DNA from 3 places in the Halomonas sp. TG39a genome. Region 3 is predicted to be linked to each of the others. Evidence: predicted binding sites of a transcription regulator. Region 3 holds the regulator's gene; each other region holds the start of a gene.
What was found. The regulator sigma-54, encoded in region 3, starts transcription at its own class of promoters, with help from an activator protein. The targets are predictions, from matches to a motif close to TGGCACNNNNNTTGCTNT.

Region 1 (5,391 bases), 470 kb from region 3:
GCGGAAAGCGTCGTTATCCAAGCCATTTTGCAGGCGTTGTGCCCACTGAAGTTCGCCGTGCTTTTCCAGTAACGAATGATCGTCAGGCTGATAGCAGTGGATGCGATTACGGCCGGTCTCTTTTGCGACGTAGCACGCTGCATCAGAAGCGTGGAGTGCCTGGCTCAACTGCATGGGCTGAGCAGGGTTTAATTCAACCAAGCCAATGCTCACACCGATACCAAAGGTGTGTCCCTGCCAGGCAAAACGGTACTGTTCGATATCGCAGCGCAGCGCTTCTGCAATTGTCAAAGCGCGCTCTAAAGTGCAATCAGGTAGCAACAAAGCAAATTCATCGCCACCCAGGCGTGCGGCGATATCGCTGCTGCGCACGTGGCCTTTTAATTTTAACGCGACCTGGCGCAGCAGTTCGTCTCCCGCGAGATGGCCGCAGCTGTCATTGACGATTTTGAATTGATCAAGATCCAGGTAGCACAGCACATGTTGACCATCGTCGCGGTTGAGTAGCGCGGTGAGCGCTGATTCGAAGGCGCGGCGATTGAGCAGGTCGGTTAGGTTATCGTGGCTGACCTGATAGCTGAGCTGTTCGGTCAGTTGGCGAGTGAGGCTGACATCCTGAAAAACGACCACTGCGCCGAGGGTAATGCCGCTGCGTGAACGTATCGGTGAGGCGCTGTGTTGGATGGGAGTGCGCGCGTGCTCACGATTAACCAGCAGGCAGTGTTCGGTGGAGTGTACCGAGGTTAGTTGGGTGAGCACTTGCCTGGCTGGATTGCTTAGCGGCTCACCGCTGGCTTCTTCGCGTAATTGGTACACCAGATAGATGGGCTTATCCATGGCCTCTTCGGGTGTCCATCCAGTTAAACGCGTAGCCTCGGTATTGATAAACGTCACGTTGCCACTGGCGTCGCAGGTAATCACGCCATCCCCGATAGAGGCCAGCGTGGTGCGGGCTAGATCCCGCTCGCGGTTTAGCTGCTCTTGTAACTGTTTACGCTCGGTGATATCGCGCACCATGCCCGAGCGTTCTGATGCGGAGCCGCTGGCACCCTCGCTCACCTGTATTTCCAGATAGCGCACCTGCATATCTGTAGAGCGTCGTTTGATTTCATGGCGCTCCCCAGGAATAAGGGAGCGCCCCGGCAATAGCTGCGTAACAGGTTGGCCAATAAGTTGTAAGGCCTCTACCTCAAAGAGTTGCTCAGCGCCGGGGTTGAGGCTTGTCAGGGTGCCGTCTGCCTGCCAGGTAATCACACCGTCGCGCAGATTGCGCAGCATGACGCGGGTATGCCCAACGGCGCGTTCAAGGGCGGCGGTGACGCGATTATAGCTCGCCGCTATTTCGCCCACTTCGGTGAACGGGTCGGCGTCAATTCGCTGGCGCATATCGCCCTGCTGTTCATGCTGACGCATATGCTCAAGCAGTTGGTTCAACTCATTCTTAGCGCCATGTTCGGCGAGGTTAAGGCCCATCTTTTCTGCTTCAGGTGAGACGCGAATGGGTAAGAAGCGCCGGGTAATACGAAACAGCAGCCAGGCGCTGCCAAAGCTCCAGACACCGCATACCACAACGCCCAGCAGCTGGGCGCCAAACTGAGCTGCTCGAGACAGGCCGCTATCCAGCAGCGTTAAGTCAGCCACCCAAGGCAGGGCTAGCGTCCCCCATATGCCCGCTACGAGGTGTGAGGGTATGGCGCTGACGGCATCATCAATATGCTTGCTTAGCAGCCATTCACTGGTCAGCACCATCAGGACGCCGCTAACTGCACCCAGCCCAAATGCCGCCGATAAAGAGATCACGTGAGCGCTGGCGGTGACGGCAACCAAGCCCGCAATGGCGCCATTAATCGCATACATCACGTCCGCGTAGCGCCGCGTTCTTAGGCCCATTAACATGCCCGAAAGAATGCCGCCAACGGCGCCCAAAACAGTATTGGCTATTATGCCGGGTATTTGCGCGGTAACCGCCAGGGTGCTGCCGCCGTTAAAACCAAACCAGCCTAAAATCATAAACAGCGCGCCGAGCATGGCGAGGGGGAGGTTGCCAGAGGGAAAGGCGGTAGGTGGTTTGCCATGGGTGAAGCGCCCAGTGCGTGGGCCAATACAGAGTACGGCTGCCAGCGCTACCCAGCCGCCCACGCTATGCACCACCGTCGAGCCCGCAAAATCGACAAACCCAAGCGACCCTAGCCAGCCCTTTGCGCCGCCCAAAAGCCCGCCCCATGCCCAATGGCCAAATACCGGGTAGATCAGTAGGGCGATCCAGAGAGCCGTCCATGTGTAGGCTAAAAAGGGCATGCGTTCTGCCACCGAGCCCGACACAATGGTCGCGGCGGTAGCACAAAACATTGCCTGGAAAATAAAAACGGTAATCACCCAGCTACTGGAAGCTTCTAGCTGCCAACCAAACAGCGTCGTACCGATTAAGCCGTGGTGGGCGTCGCCAAACATGATGCCAAAGCCGACTAACCAAAAAACACTGACGGCAATGGCAAAGTCCGCTACGTTTTTCATAGCGACGTTGATAGCGTTCTTGGTGCGCGTAGTACCCGCCTCTAGGCAGAGAAAGCCAGCTTGCATCACAAATACCAGAGCAGCGGCCCATAGCACCCAGAGTGTGTCGAGCAGCGAGCTATGCAAATCTAGCGTGGCAGGCATGATGTTTTCCTTAGCAACTTTTGGTGCACATGCGCTTCTTTTTGGTGCTTTATTGGATTTGCGCGGTAGGAGAAGAAACCGTTACGGCGGCGCTAGCTGAATGCCATTTAGGTTTCCTAATAGAAACTAAGCAATTGTTATGCCGCTAATAGTGAAGTCATCGTTTTTGACGCTTATAGCAGTGTTAATTGCTGTTTATTGATGTAAAAATAGCGTTTACGACTATATAAATGCGGATGAATTGGTGATATTTTTCAAATGGTTATCGATCTTCAAATGTGGTTCTAAATCCGTGAAAGGGAGTGCATCAAAATGGCGCGTCAAACGGTAGTTTTGGGAGCAGGCATGGTGGGTGTCAGCATTGCCTGGCATCTGCGCCAGCGGGGGCATGAGGTCACCCTGGTGGACCGCCTTCAGCCTGGCCGTGAAACCTCGTTTGGCAATGCGGGTATCATTCAGCGTGAAGCGGTTAGGCCGTACCCTTTTCCCCGCGACGTCAAAACGCTACTTAGCGTCTTACCTAATCGCCGGGTAGATATTCGTTATCGCACGGCGGGGATGGTTAACGCTGCCTCCCCGTTATTGCGCTACTGGATGAACTCGGCGCCGAAGGCTTACCAGAAAATTGTCCCGGAATACGCCTCACTTATTCAGCTTTCGCTAAAAACCCACGGCCCGATGATTGATGCCGCAGGCGCCGAGCACCTGGTGCGCAGGCAGGGGTGGCTTGAGCTTTATCGCACTCCTGAAAAGCTGGCGGCGCGGATAAAAGAGGCTGAAGAAGCGCGGCGTCTTTATGGCGTGGAGTTCGCGCAGTTGGATAGGGCGGCTCTTGTGGATAAAGAGCCTTCCCTGAGCGATACCATTATCGGTGCGATTCACTGGCTGGATCCCTGGACCGTTGCTGATCCCGGTGCGCTGGTTGCGGCTTACGCGGAGGCGTTTAGCAACGACGACGGACGCATTTTGCAGGCGGATATTAAGTCAGTTAAGCAGGTGGGGGAGCGCTGGCAGGTTAATACCGCCTCCGAAACATTAGAAGTAGATGAGGTCGTGGTGGCGCTAGGTCCATGGGCGGGAAGCTGGCTAAAAGAGCTTGGCTATCACTTTCCTACCTTTGTTAAGCGTGGCTATCACATGCACTACGTACCTCAGGCGTCGGCAAAGCTCAATTTTTGGGTTATGGATGCCGAGGTCGGCTATCTGCTGGCGCCGATGAACGCTGGCGTTCGTTTGACCACAGGTGCCGAATTGGACCGCTTGGATGCGCCTGCGGATGTTAATCAATTAGCAGCAGCTGAGAAAGTCGCGCGCAGCGTATTCCCGCTAGGCGAGCGCTGCGATGACGCCGCTTGGAAGGGCGCACGGCCCTGTTTGCCCGATATGAAGCCGGTAATTGGGCCTGCGCCGCGGCACCCAGGGCTATGGCTGGCCTTTGGCCATGGCCACCAAGGATTTACCTTAGGGCCTGCTACAGGCCATCTGCTGGCGGATATGATGGAAGGGCAACCTACCGCCATTGATATGGCGCCCTTTCGCGCTGATAGGTTCTAACTAGCGCTATATTCATTAATGATCAGGATGATTAAGCCGATAGTATTAGAGAGCGTCAGGTGTAAGCACACGTAGTAATGATGATTTTTTTGCGTGTGACCTAATGCTTTGCTAATTTGTAGGTACATTCGCACGCCATGAGGTGGAAATATGGATGTTGGTATCAGTAGTTCAGTAAGCGCATCGCTGTATATGAACCAGGCGCAAACCGCTGAACAGGCTCAAATGCAGGTGTTCAAAGAAGCTTTGGATACGCAAGCTGATCAAGTAACGGAAATAATGGCCTCCGCTGACACTGGCGCTCAGCCAGACTTGGCGAAAGAGGGCAATGTAGGCACGCAGGTAAATACCTACGCTTAATAAATCCTATGCTGAATAAGCTATGGGTGCCTTAAATAAAAAACGCTGACCTGGTCAGCGTTTTTTTTGGTCTTTCTTTCAGGGTCCGCGTTTGACGCCACCCGCGACAAAAGCCGCTCCCAGGCGTTACAATTGCCGCAATGGACATTGCTCAACGCGCGGCGGCTAGTTGGTCGAGAACTACTAATTGAGTGCTGCGCTGAGTACCTATATTTGAAGAGGCACAATGAAAGAGACTCAATTAGCCCGTGAAGCCGAGCTTCGCAGGACATTCGCTATTATTTCGCACCCTGATGCTGGTAAAACCACGATCACCGAAAAGATGCTGCTGTTTGGTAATGCCATTCAGTTAGCCGGTTCGGTAAAGAGCAAGCGTAACGATCGCCACGCTACCTCGGACTGGATGAAGATGGAGCAGGAGCGGGGGATCTCGGTAACGACCTCGGTGATGCAGTTCCCCTACGGGGGGCGCATCGTTAACCTGCTGGACACGCCCGGTCACGAAGACTTCTCTGAAGATACCTACCGTACGCTTACGGCAGTTGACTCAGCCTTGATGGTCATCGACGGCGCCAAAGGCGTTGAGGATCGGACCATTAAGTTGATGGAAGTGTGTCGTCTGCGTACCACGCCGATCCTCACCTTTATCAACAAAATGGACCGCGATATCCGCGACCCCATTGAGGTGATGGATGAAGTCGAGACCGTCCTAAACATTCAATGTGCGCCGATGACCTGGCCGATTGGCATGGGGCGTCACTTCAAGGGCGTTTATCACCTCTATAACGACGTGATTCATCTTTATACCCAGGGCCAGGG
Region 2 (5,391 bases), 360 kb from region 3:
ATTAGTCATGATTTTGCGCGTCAGGGTACCTTGCTCTCGTTCAATGCGCTAGTCGCCTGAGGAGAGGCGATAATGCGCCAATCACGCCCCACCGCTCGCATATCATGAATGGTTAAACGCCGCTGGTCGGCCATACGCGAGAGCCCTGGCAGCGCAAAAAGCGGCCGTGCTTCGCCACCTAACAGCGTGGGGGCGACAAACAGCTGCAGTTCATCGACCAGCGCCGCGTCAAGCATAGCGCCTGCCAGCGTCGCACCGGTTTCCACCAGCAGTTCGTTAACCTGCTCATTTTCTGCTAACCACTGCAGCATTGCCACTAGATCGATACGACCATCGCTCCCAGCGGGCACTATCTGAACTTCCGCACCCGCTTGGATTAGCCGTTCGCGCTTCTCCTCCGCGTGCTCTGGCGTGGTGATCACTAGCGTCCGCCCTGGTTCGCTTAAACAGGCCGCCGCCAGGGGTAAGCGCAAGTGGGTATCTAAAATCACCCGCAGAGGCTGGCGGCGAACCACGTCGTCAACATTATCGAGGTGCAGCTGCTCTTTGCGTAGCGTTAGCCGTGAGTCGTCCATAATAAGCGACTCCACACCGCTCAATATGGCGCTGGAGCGCGCCCGCAGCCGCTGCACCTGTGTTCGCGCTTCGGGCCCGGTAATCCACTGGGACTCCCCGGATCCCATGGCGGTACGGCCGTCTAAACTCATCGCCATTTTCAGGCGCACAAAGGGACGCTGTTGGGTCATGCGAGCAATAAAGCCGGGGTTTAACCCGCGCGCTTCACTCTCAAGCAAGCCCACAGCAACCTCGACACCGCCCTCTTCAAGCATGCGAATGCCGCGACCGCTCACCTGGGGGTTAGGATCCACCATCGCGATCACTACCCGTGACACGCTGGCCTCCTTCAATGCTACCGCACAGGGCCCGGTGCGCCCGGTGTGGGAACAGGGCTCCAGAGTCACGTAGGCGGTCGCCCCCTGGGCCCGCTCACCGGCGGCATTTAAAGCGTGGATTTCGGCATGGGGTTCACCGGCACACCGATGAAAGCCTTCACCGACAATCTGCTCATCACGCACAATCACACAGCCGACCCGCGGGTTCGGATCAGTAGTGTATAAGCCCTTTTGCGCCAGTTGCAGCGCCCGCGCCATATAGCGGTGGTCGGCGTGGCTAAAATCGCTGCTCATTTTGACGGTCCGCTCTTGTTTGAGGGCTCTTGGGAAAGCCGATCAATCTCAGCGCGAAATTCATCCAGATCCTGGAACTTGCGATACACCGAGGCAAAGCGGATATAAGCCACGTGATCAAGGGTTTTAAGCGCTTGCATGACCGACTCACCGATATCCCGGGCGTTGATCTCACGATCGCCCCGAGCGCGCAGCGTTTGACGAATGCGCTCCACCGCCGCTTCAATGGCTTCAGCACTGACCGGGCGTTTTTCCAGTGCGCGCAGCATGCCTGCCCGCAATTTGGCTTCGTTAAAGCTCTCCCGTGAGTCGTCAGACTTCACCACTCGCGGCATGACCAATTCAGCGGTTTCGTAGGTGGTAAAGCGCTCTTGGCAGCTCGCACACTGGCGGCGACGGCGCACCTGGTCGCCATCGGCTACCAGCCGCGAATCGGTCACTCGAGTATCGTTTGCACCACAAAAAGGGCAATGCATGGCGGTCAACCTGTTGTCAGCTCGTGTCGGCGTGCCCCACGAGTTAGCGTGTTATAACCTGTCAATGTGTGTGCTATTAATGGCGTTTCGCAGTAGCAACTGCCACAAGCTAATATATCTTAGCGTTTAAACGCGGTATCAACCTCGTATTGTAACGATTTGGCACACAAGCTGCAGCGTTTGTGGCAGATTGTTTATCAGGAGTCACCCATGCCCCCCTTTGAGCAGACCGTTCACGCCTATCTCAGCCACCTTTACGGGCCCCGTGCAGGCGAAGTGCAGCGCCGTTTAAACCAGCGCCTGGCACATTTCCAGTCGCTTGCCCCATTTTCACCCAACGCCGTGGAAGCCAACGCTAATAACGCACCTTCCTGGAGCGAAAAGGACCAGTGGGTGATCAGCTATGGGGACTCGATTATTGAAGAGGGCGAGCCACCGCTGGCAGTGCTTAGCGATTTTCTTCAAGCCCGGCTGGGCGATCGCATCAGCGGCGTGCACGTTTTGCCTTTCTTTCCTTGGAGCAGCGACGACGGTTTTTCGGTGATCCACTATCGGGAAGTGAACACCGATCTCGGCGACTGGTCGCATATCCGCGAGCTGGCCAGCCATTATCACTTAATGGCCGACCTGGTGCTCAACCACGTTTCAAGGGAGTCTCTCTGGTTTGTCGATTACCTGAGCGGCAGCCTGCCGGGGCGCGACTACTTTATCGAGGTCGACCCGGATACCGATGTCTCCCAGGTGGTGCGACCACGCAGCAGCCCACTGCTAGTCCCTATTTCCACCCGGCGCGGCACTCGCTATCTGTGGGCGACATTCTCCGAAGACCAGCTTGATCTAAACTTTGAAAACCCGGATGTGCTGCTCGAGTTCGTGGGTATTTTGCTGTTCTACCTGGAGCAAGGCACGCGGATTGTGCGTCTGGATGCGGTGGCCTTTCTGTGGAAGAAATTGGGTACCGCCTGCATTCATCTGCCGGAAACCCACACCGTGGTGCGGCTGCTGCGGGCGATTGTGGATCACGTGGCGCCAGGCACTCTGCTGATTACCGAAACCAATGTGCCCCACCAGGAAAACATCAGTTATTTTGGCTTAGATCGTCTTGCGGAAGGAGAGCCCGACGAAGCCCATATGGTGTATCAATTTGCCCTTCCTCCCCTGCTGTTGCATACCCTCACCCGTGGTGAAGCGAGCACCCTGCAAACTTGGCTTGCCAGCCTTCCCGTCCTGCCTGACCACTGCACCTACCTCAACTTTACCGCCAGTCACGACGGAATCGGCGTGCGCCCACTGGAAGGCTTGCTGCCCGATCACGAGCGCGATGCACTGCTGGAGCTGATGCACAAATTCGGCGGCTTTGTCAGCATGCGCAGTAACCCGGATGGCAGCGATACGCCCTATGAGATCAATATCACCTGGTTTGAAGCCATGCGCGGCACCCGCCGTGGTCCCGACCCATGGCAGATTGCGCGCTTTCTATGCAGCCAGGCGATTATGTTGAGTTTGCAGGGCATACCCGCGCTGTATATTCACACCCTGACAGGCACCCTCAATGACGTGGAAGGCGTTGAGCGCAGCGGGCGCCTGCGCTCGATCAACCGTCGGCGCTGGCAGCGCAGCGAGCTTGACCTCCTACTCGATAGCCCGTCGACGCCCACTCACGATGTTTTCCACGCCTTAAACCGGCTATTAGACCAGCGCCGCAAGGAGCCCTGCTTTCACCCCAATGCCGCTCAACGGGTTGTGGTCTCAGCACCGGAACTGTTGGCAGTAGAGCGCGGCCCGCTCCACGATGGTCGCCGGCTGCTAGCGCTGTATAACGTCACCGACCTACCGCTTCCTTTAGAGAATATGGGTGAGGCAGTTACCCAGGCACTTGAAAAACACGCCTGGCAAGCGCTGGATCCTGCTAACCCCTGGAGCGCCGAAGGTTCGCTGCCGCCTTACGCCGTACGCTGGTTAGTGGCTGATCGTTAATACCGTCGAGAAGCCTAAAGCTTCAAAAACCGCCAATTGCGACATATCGCCCCAGGTATAAAACACCTAATCCCTAAATAATGTCGTGCTGCGACAATGCCCGCACAGCTTTATTCTAGGGGTTATTTTTTCTTATGTTGCAACAGAGTGTTGCCCTGGGCCCAATGGGCTTTAGTATCCACCAGCTCTTGATTGGCTTGGCTTTTTTATTGGCGCTGCTTGCCGGTGCGCTGCTGGGGCGCCGTCATGGGGTGTCTGTTAGCGATACGCTATTCACTCTGCTGTTTGTCGCTTTTATAGGCGCCCGCCTGGTCTTCGTGGTGCGTTACTGGGGCGAGTATGACGGCCTGCTTTCCCGCCTGGATATTCGCGATGGCGGTTTTGATATTGTTGGCGGTATCGTTATCGGCCTTGCGTATGCCAGTTGGGTTTTATGGCGCTCACCACACCAGCGGTTTCCGCTGACTGGCGCACTATTGGCTGGCGGCCTTGTGTGGGGGCTGGCTGCGGGTAGCGCTACCCTAATAGAGCACCAATCTCGCCCGTTACCGGATATCGCGCTGACTACCCACGCAGGTGAGTCCATCGATCTACCGCAAATGTCGCGACAAAACCAACAACCTATGGTGGTAAACCTATGGGCCAGTTGGTGCCCGCCGTGCATCCGCGAAATGCCGGTTTTTGAACAGGCCCAAACTAATGAAACAGACATCACCTTCGTATTCGTGAATCAAGGGGAGTCAGCTGCCCATATTGAGGCGTTTATGAGTGAACACGACTTCTCGCTGGACAACATATGGCTTGACCCCCGCAATGCGGTTGGCCAAGCCACCGGGGCTCACGCCATGCCAACCACGCTTTTTTATGATGCGGATGGAAACCTAGTCAATACGCACTTTGGCGAGCTTTCCAGCGCTACTTTGCGGCGTGGGTTAGAACGTTTGCGCTGACCTGCTCTCTTATCAAGCGCCTTCTGCTACTTTTTTCACCCCATTTTTTTAACGCCATATCATTAAAACAGGACGTTGTAATGCAATTAACCCGAAACACCATTAGCGGCTTTTTGTTACTGGCAGGATTGGTAGGCACCTCTGCGAGCGCTGCCGACGAGCTCCCCGCCCCTATCCAGGCGCTTGCCAACCAAGGCTTGGAGATTCATGGCCAATTCGATGCCCCCGGCGGGTTGCGCGGCTATGGCGCCAGCGTGCAGGGCCAGGACATGGCGATTTATCTGACGCCAGATGGCGAGCACGCCGTAGTGGGTACGTTAATGGATAGCGAGGGCAATGACCTTACCGAAGCGCAGTTGGATGAGCATGTACGTGCACCGCTAGAGGCACAAACCTGGCAACTATTAAGCGAAAGCCACTGGGTTCAAGATGGCGACGTTGATGCTCCCCGGGTGATTTACACCTTTACAGATGCCAACTGCCCCTACTGCCGTCAAATGTGGCAAGACGTTCGCCCCTGGGTGGAAGCAGGTGAAGTGCAGCTACGTCATATTATGGTAGGTATCTTAGCGCCCGACAGCCCTGGAAAAGCAGCCGCCATACTCGGAGCCGATGACCCGGCAGCGACGCTGCATGCCCATGAAAGTGGCCAGCAAGAAATCGAAGCCAGCGCCCAACCAAGGGAAATTGAAGAGCAGGTGTATGCCAATAACCAGCTGTTCGAGGAGTTAGGGCTGTATGCCACGCCCACCTCGGTTTTTCAGCGTGAAACAGAGAATGGCAGCGTACGCCTTGACCGCA
Region 3 (5,391 bases):
TGCTGGCGTGTATCCGCATCATTCATGATGGTCGCTACTTGGCCGAGCAGAGAGAGGTGTGTGTCATCTGCTTCTTCAGGTACCAGCAGGACAAACACCAGATCTACCGGGTCTCCGTCGATAGCGTCAAAATCAATCGCTTCTGAGAGTTTTAAAAAACCAGCGATAGGGGCGGTGCAGTGGGGGCTGCGCGCATGGGGAATAGCCACGCCGTTACCGATACCGGTACTGCCTAAGCGCTCGCGGCCGATTAGACGGCTAAACACTTCTTGGCTGTCCAGGCTGGGGATATTTTGCGCGATAAAGGTGCTGTAAAACTCCAGCACCCTTTTTTTGCTGCCCCCGGGTACGTCAAAAAGAACGCGCTCCGGGGGGAGTATGGTTTCCAACGTCATTGAATTAACGCACACCTGCGCCTTGGGCGCGAGCTTGTGCTTTTTCCTTGTGTTTAACGAGTTGACGGTCGATTTTATCCGCTAGGGCGTCGATAGCGGCGTACATATCACTGTCGAGGGCTTCCGCATGTAAGTCAGCACCTGCGGCGTGCAGCGTACAAGCGGCCTGCTGGCGCTCTTTCTCCACTGATAAGGTGACTTGCACCGTGGTTATATTGTCGTAATGGCGCTCTACACGCTCAAGCTTTTCGTTGACATAGTCACGCAAGGCGTCAGTCAGTTCTACGTGATGACCAGTGATATTTACTTGCATTGACGTGCTCCTTATCCATCGGACTGTACTTCGATTGTAACCCTTTTTGCCGCGTTGCAAAGCCCTTGTCGAGAGATTCGCTGCAACGTCGACAGAACCTAGCGTAAACGACGTCGCTCACTGGAGGAAGGAATGCCCATGGCCTCGCGATATTTAGCCACCGTACGCCGCGCTACTTGAATCCCTCCTTCGCCTAATAGCGTGACTAGGCGGCTGTCTGAGAGCGGCTTGCCGGGTGGCTCCTCTTGAATCAATTTCTTGAGTCGCGCGCGGATGGCGGTGCTGGAGTGACTGTCGCCATCTTGACCGCTCACCTGACTTGAGAAAAAGTACTTGAGCTCGAACACGCCCCGGGGGGTATGGATATATTTTTGCGTCGTGACCCGTGAAATCGTCGATTCGTGCATCTCCACAGCTTCGGCAATATCGGCCAGTATCAGCGGTTTCATGGCTTCTTCGCCGTGCTCTAAAAAGCCAATCTGGCGGGTGATGATTTCGCGCCCCACGCGTAGCAGCGTATCGTTACGGCTCGAGAGGCTCTTAATCAGCCAGCGCGCTTCCTGTAGGTGCTCTTTGAGAAACTGGTTGTCATCGCTTTTGTCCGCACGCTTAATCAAACTGGCGTAGTCGGGCTGAATGCGCAGCCGTGGCAGGGCCTCTGGGTTGAGTTCTAAATGCCAGCCTTCGTGGTCGTGGCGGACGACCAGGTCGGGGGTTACATAGCTGTCATCGGTGTCGCCGTAGGCGCTGCCTGGGCGGGGGTCGAGGCTGCGAATAAGTAGGATAACATCGGCCAGCTGTTGGTCATCGAGCCCCAGGCGGCGCTTTAGCAGGCGCATGTCATCCTTACCAAGCGCTTCGAGGAACTGCCGCACTAGGCGGCGGGCGGGAACCAGTAGCGGCGTATCATCGGGCAGGGCGGCGAGCTGCAGCATCAGGCATTCACGCAGGTCGCGGGCAAAGATACCGGTTGGCTCAAACTGCTGGAGTTTGAGCAGAATGGTTTCTACCTCGCGTTGGCTAAGCCCGTCAATGCCCTGGGCACGCAGGCCCTCACGAATATCGTTAAGCGGCTGGGTTAAGTAGCCGTTGGCGTCGAGCGCGTCGATTAAGCTCTCTGCGACAAGCTGTTCGCGGGCGCTAAAGTCGGTCATGGCAAGCTGCCATAGTAGGTGCCCATGCAGGCTCTGCCCGGCTGCCTGACGCTCAAAATCAGGGCCTTCGCTGCTGCCGCCCTGGCTACCCATATCTTGATAGGTATCTGACCAGTCGCTATCTACTGAGAGTTCAGTGGGGATGCCCTCTGACCACTCTTCTTCCTTAGGCTCGCTGACAGCCTGCTCACCAAATTCATCTTCCTGCTCCAGCATGGGATTGGCATCTAGGGCCTGCTGAATTTCTTGACGAAGGTCCAGCGTCGAGAGTTGCAACAGCGCAATCGCCTGTTGCAACTGGGGCGTCATGGTCAGCTGTGTGCCGATACGCAGTTGGAGAGAAGCTTTCATGACCATCTGAGAACCACTCGTTAATCAGAATGCTCCACCCTAGTGCGAGTGAGTGTCTGGTGCAAGTGCAATAAGCATGCCATTGGTAGTAAAGTTGTTGCAGAGCGCTATTTACAGAACCAAAAAATAGGTTTATGGGCAGGCGGTGATTGTAGGCATAGCTGATCAGTTTAAAGGCGAAAATCAGCACCCAGATATACGTCTCTGACCTTCTGATTATCGAGAATGGCACTGGGTGAACCGCTGGCAATGATTTGCCCATCACCAACGATATAGGCGATATCGCAAATATCGAGGGTTTCACGCACGTTGTGATCGGTGATCAGTACGCCAATATGACGTTGCTTCAGCGCACGAATGATGGTTTTGATCTCGCCTACCGAAATAGGGTCGACGCCAGCAAAGGGCTCATCCAGTAAAATAAAGGCAGGGTCAGTGGCCAGCGAGCGGGCAATTTCTACACGCCTGCGCTCACCGCCCGAAAGGCTCATGCCAAGGTTGTCGCGGATGTGGGTGATATGAAAGTCTTCGAGTAGCGCTTCCAGGCGCTGTTCGCGTCCTGTGCGGTCAAGTTCTTTGCGCGTCTCGAGTATCGCCATAATGTTATCGGCAACCGATAGTTTGCGAAAAATAGACGCCTCTTGGGGGAGGTAGCCAATACCCGCCGCTGCGCGCTCGTGCATCGGCGCACGGGTTAAATCCACCGCATCGATTCCGACCTTGCCAGCATCGGATTTCACCAGCCCGACAATCATGTAGAACGAGGTGGTTTTACCTGCGCCGTTGGGGCCCAGTAGGCCAACAATGCTGCCTTGGGAGATCTCTAAATTGATGTCTTTGACCACTCGGCGGCGCTTGTAGCTTTTCGCCAGGTGGTGGGCATACAGGGTTTTGATCGGCGCAGTGTCAGCAGTTGCCACAGCTTGGCTCCCTATTGTTCAGGCTGAATAGTCATACGAATGCGCTGGGGCTCACTGCCGTCAACGTCAGAGCGCGCTTGAATCACTTCGCGGTCAATAAAATACTCAAGGCGCCCACCGCTAAAGGTATCTTCTTGTTGGATCAGTTCGGCTTGGTCGATTAGCTCTACGCGGCGCTCGGCGACGTGGTAAATAATCCGTCGCGCCCAACCTTCCGTCGGGCCATCTTGCCCTTCGGCTTGATGGCGCAGGTAGGCGCGCTCGCCGGTGGCTGTTGCCGTCGAGAGTTCGCCAGCCGCGTTGCGTTCGATCTCTACCCGCTCGCCGCGCAGCTGCATCTCGCCCTGACGAATATCCACATTCCCGGTATAAACGGCGGTGCCCGCCCGTTGGTCGAGATCTAAACGGTCGGCTTCGACTTCCACCGGAGCCTGTTGTGAGGTTTGGGCCAGTGCCAGTAGCGGCATCGCGAGCGCAAAAAGGGCTGTGTAAATAAGTGCTTTCATGACAATTCCTATTAGCGTTGCGTGGCCGGGGGGTGCGTGCCGCGCACATTATCAGTTAGCCGAACCTGGCTATTGTTAAGCCACACATCCATGCGTGAGGCACTCATTTGCTGGGGCGGTTGCTGCAGCATTACCGGTGTTTCACTCCAGGCATGCTGAGTTAGGCCATCATAATGCAATAGCTCGGTGTCTAGCTGCCAGCCTTCATCCGGCGCGACCAGGCGAGCTGAACCTGACAGCAGCAGGGCTTGGGTAGCGGTATTGAGCGTGCCGACATCGGCGCTGGCCAGCCACTGACGGTTTTCGCTGTCGTATAGTACGGCTTCGGGCTCTTCGGTCCAGGTTTCGCTTCGCTGAGGGGTATGAATTAGGCGCGGCGTTTTTAGCGACTGCAACACCTTGCCGTTATCACCAAACAGGGTAATTTCAGCGTTTTCGAGTACGTGGCCTGGCTCCTGAGCCTGTGCTTCAGGGTCGATAGCGGTATCTTGAGGCCCGCCTGGGTCAAGCCACACCAACAGCGCGCCTAGCGCGATAACAAGCCCGCCGAGCCAGAGGCGTAGGTTAAGCCGTTTCAACATTTATGGTCGACCGTGCAGATAGGTGTCAAGCACCGCGCCCCAGTGCCCTTGAGATTCAAGCAGCGTGTCGCAAATTTCACGCACGGCGCCGTGGCCACCCAGACGTTCGGTGGTCCAGTCAGCGTGGGTGTGCATATAATCCGGCGCGTTAGGAACCGTAATGCCGACGCCGCAGCGCTTAATCGCCGCTAGATCGGGCAGGTCGTCGCCGCAATAGGCCACTTGCTCCAGCTCGATATCAAGGCGCTGGCAGAGCCCGCGCAGGGTCGCCAGTTTGTCCTCACAGCCTTGATGGACATGGTCGATACCCAGAGCGGCAGCGCGTTGACTTACCATAGGTGAATCGCGGCCGGTAATCAGCGCAACATGCACGCCCACGCGTTTGAGAAGTTTTAGCCCATGGCCATCCTGGGTATGGAAGGCTTTGATTTCGATTCCATCGGCCTGAAAGTAGAGGCGGCCATCGGTGAGTACGCCGTCAACATCCAGCGCCAATAGGCGTACGCGGCGGAGTCGATCAAGTAGCGCAGCAGGTAGGGTCATAGAGCCTCCATATCAGTCATTTTTAAAACCAGTCGGCGTAGAACGGTGATGGGTTAAATAACGCCGCTAGCGAGCAGGTCGTGCATATGTAGAGCCCCAATAGGGCGCTGTTGTTCATCCACCACCGCTAGCGCGGTAATCCGGCTCTCTTCCATAATGCGTACCGCTTCGGCCGCCAGGATGTCGGGGCCGATGCGTTTGCCTGGCCGGGTCATAACGTCGTCAACGCGGACATCGCGCAGGTTGTGAAACTGATCCAGCGTACGGCGCAAGTCGCCATCGGTGTAGACTCCGGCGAGGCGTCCATCGCTATCCACCACACAGGTAAAGCCAAGCCCTTGCCGGGTAATCTCCAATAACGCATCGCGCAGCGGGCTGCCCAGCGCGACCTGGGGCAGGCGCGAGCCGTCGTGCATCAGGTCTCTAACGCGCAGTAGCAGGCGTTTGCCTAAACTGCCACCCGGGTGGGAAAGGGCAAAATCTTCAGCGGTAAATCCACGGGCTTCCAGTAACGCCACCGCCAGTGCATCGCCTAGGGCGAGAGCGGCGGTAGTGGAGCTGGTAGGGGCCAGATCGAGCGGGCACGCTTCGCGCTCAACGCCGCTGTTAAGATGTGCATCAGCGTGTT

Region 1: the regulator sigma-54 is predicted to act here: its motif matches at 2,786-2,803, upstream of amt (ammonium transporter).
Region 2: the regulator sigma-54 is predicted to act here: its motif matches at 1,824-1,841, upstream of U738_RS04710 (sugar phosphorylase).

The regions. Positions count from the first base shown of each region.
Region 1 covers NZ_JQLV01000001.1:1,892,806-1,898,196, forward strand. The annotation lists gene amt (ammonium transporter) at 1-2,658, opposite strand, end outside; gene U738_RS08370 (NAD(P)/FAD-dependent oxidoreductase) at 2,971-4,212, shown strand; gene U738_RS08375 (putative motility protein) at 4,363-4,572, shown strand; gene prfC (peptide chain release factor 3) at 4,799-5,391, shown strand, end outside.
Region 2 covers NZ_JQLV01000001.1:1,065,338-1,070,728, reverse strand. The annotation lists gene ribD (bifunctional diaminohydroxyphosphoribosylaminopyrimidine deaminase/5-amino-6-(5-phosphoribosylamino)uracil reductase RibD) at 21-1,187, opposite strand; gene nrdR (transcriptional regulator NrdR) at 1,184-1,663, opposite strand; gene U738_RS04710 (sugar phosphorylase) at 1,874-3,640, shown strand; gene U738_RS04705 (TlpA disulfide reductase family protein) at 3,775-4,590, shown strand; gene dsbG (thiol:disulfide interchange protein DsbG) at 4,671-5,391, shown strand, end outside.
Region 3 covers NZ_JQLV01000001.1:1,427,347-1,432,737, forward strand. The annotation lists gene U738_RS06185 (PTS sugar transporter subunit IIA) at 1-395, opposite strand, end outside; gene hpf (ribosome hibernation-promoting factor, HPF/YfiA family) at 400-708, opposite strand; gene U738_RS06195 (RNA polymerase factor sigma-54) at 807-2,219, opposite strand; gene lptB (LPS export ABC transporter ATP-binding protein) at 2,384-3,133, opposite strand; gene lptA (lipopolysaccharide transport periplasmic protein LptA) at 3,145-3,639, opposite strand; gene lptC (LPS export ABC transporter periplasmic protein LptC) at 3,651-4,220, opposite strand; gene U738_RS06215 (KdsC family phosphatase) at 4,221-4,763, opposite strand; gene U738_RS06220 (KpsF/GutQ family sugar-phosphate isomerase) at 4,817-5,391, opposite strand, start outside.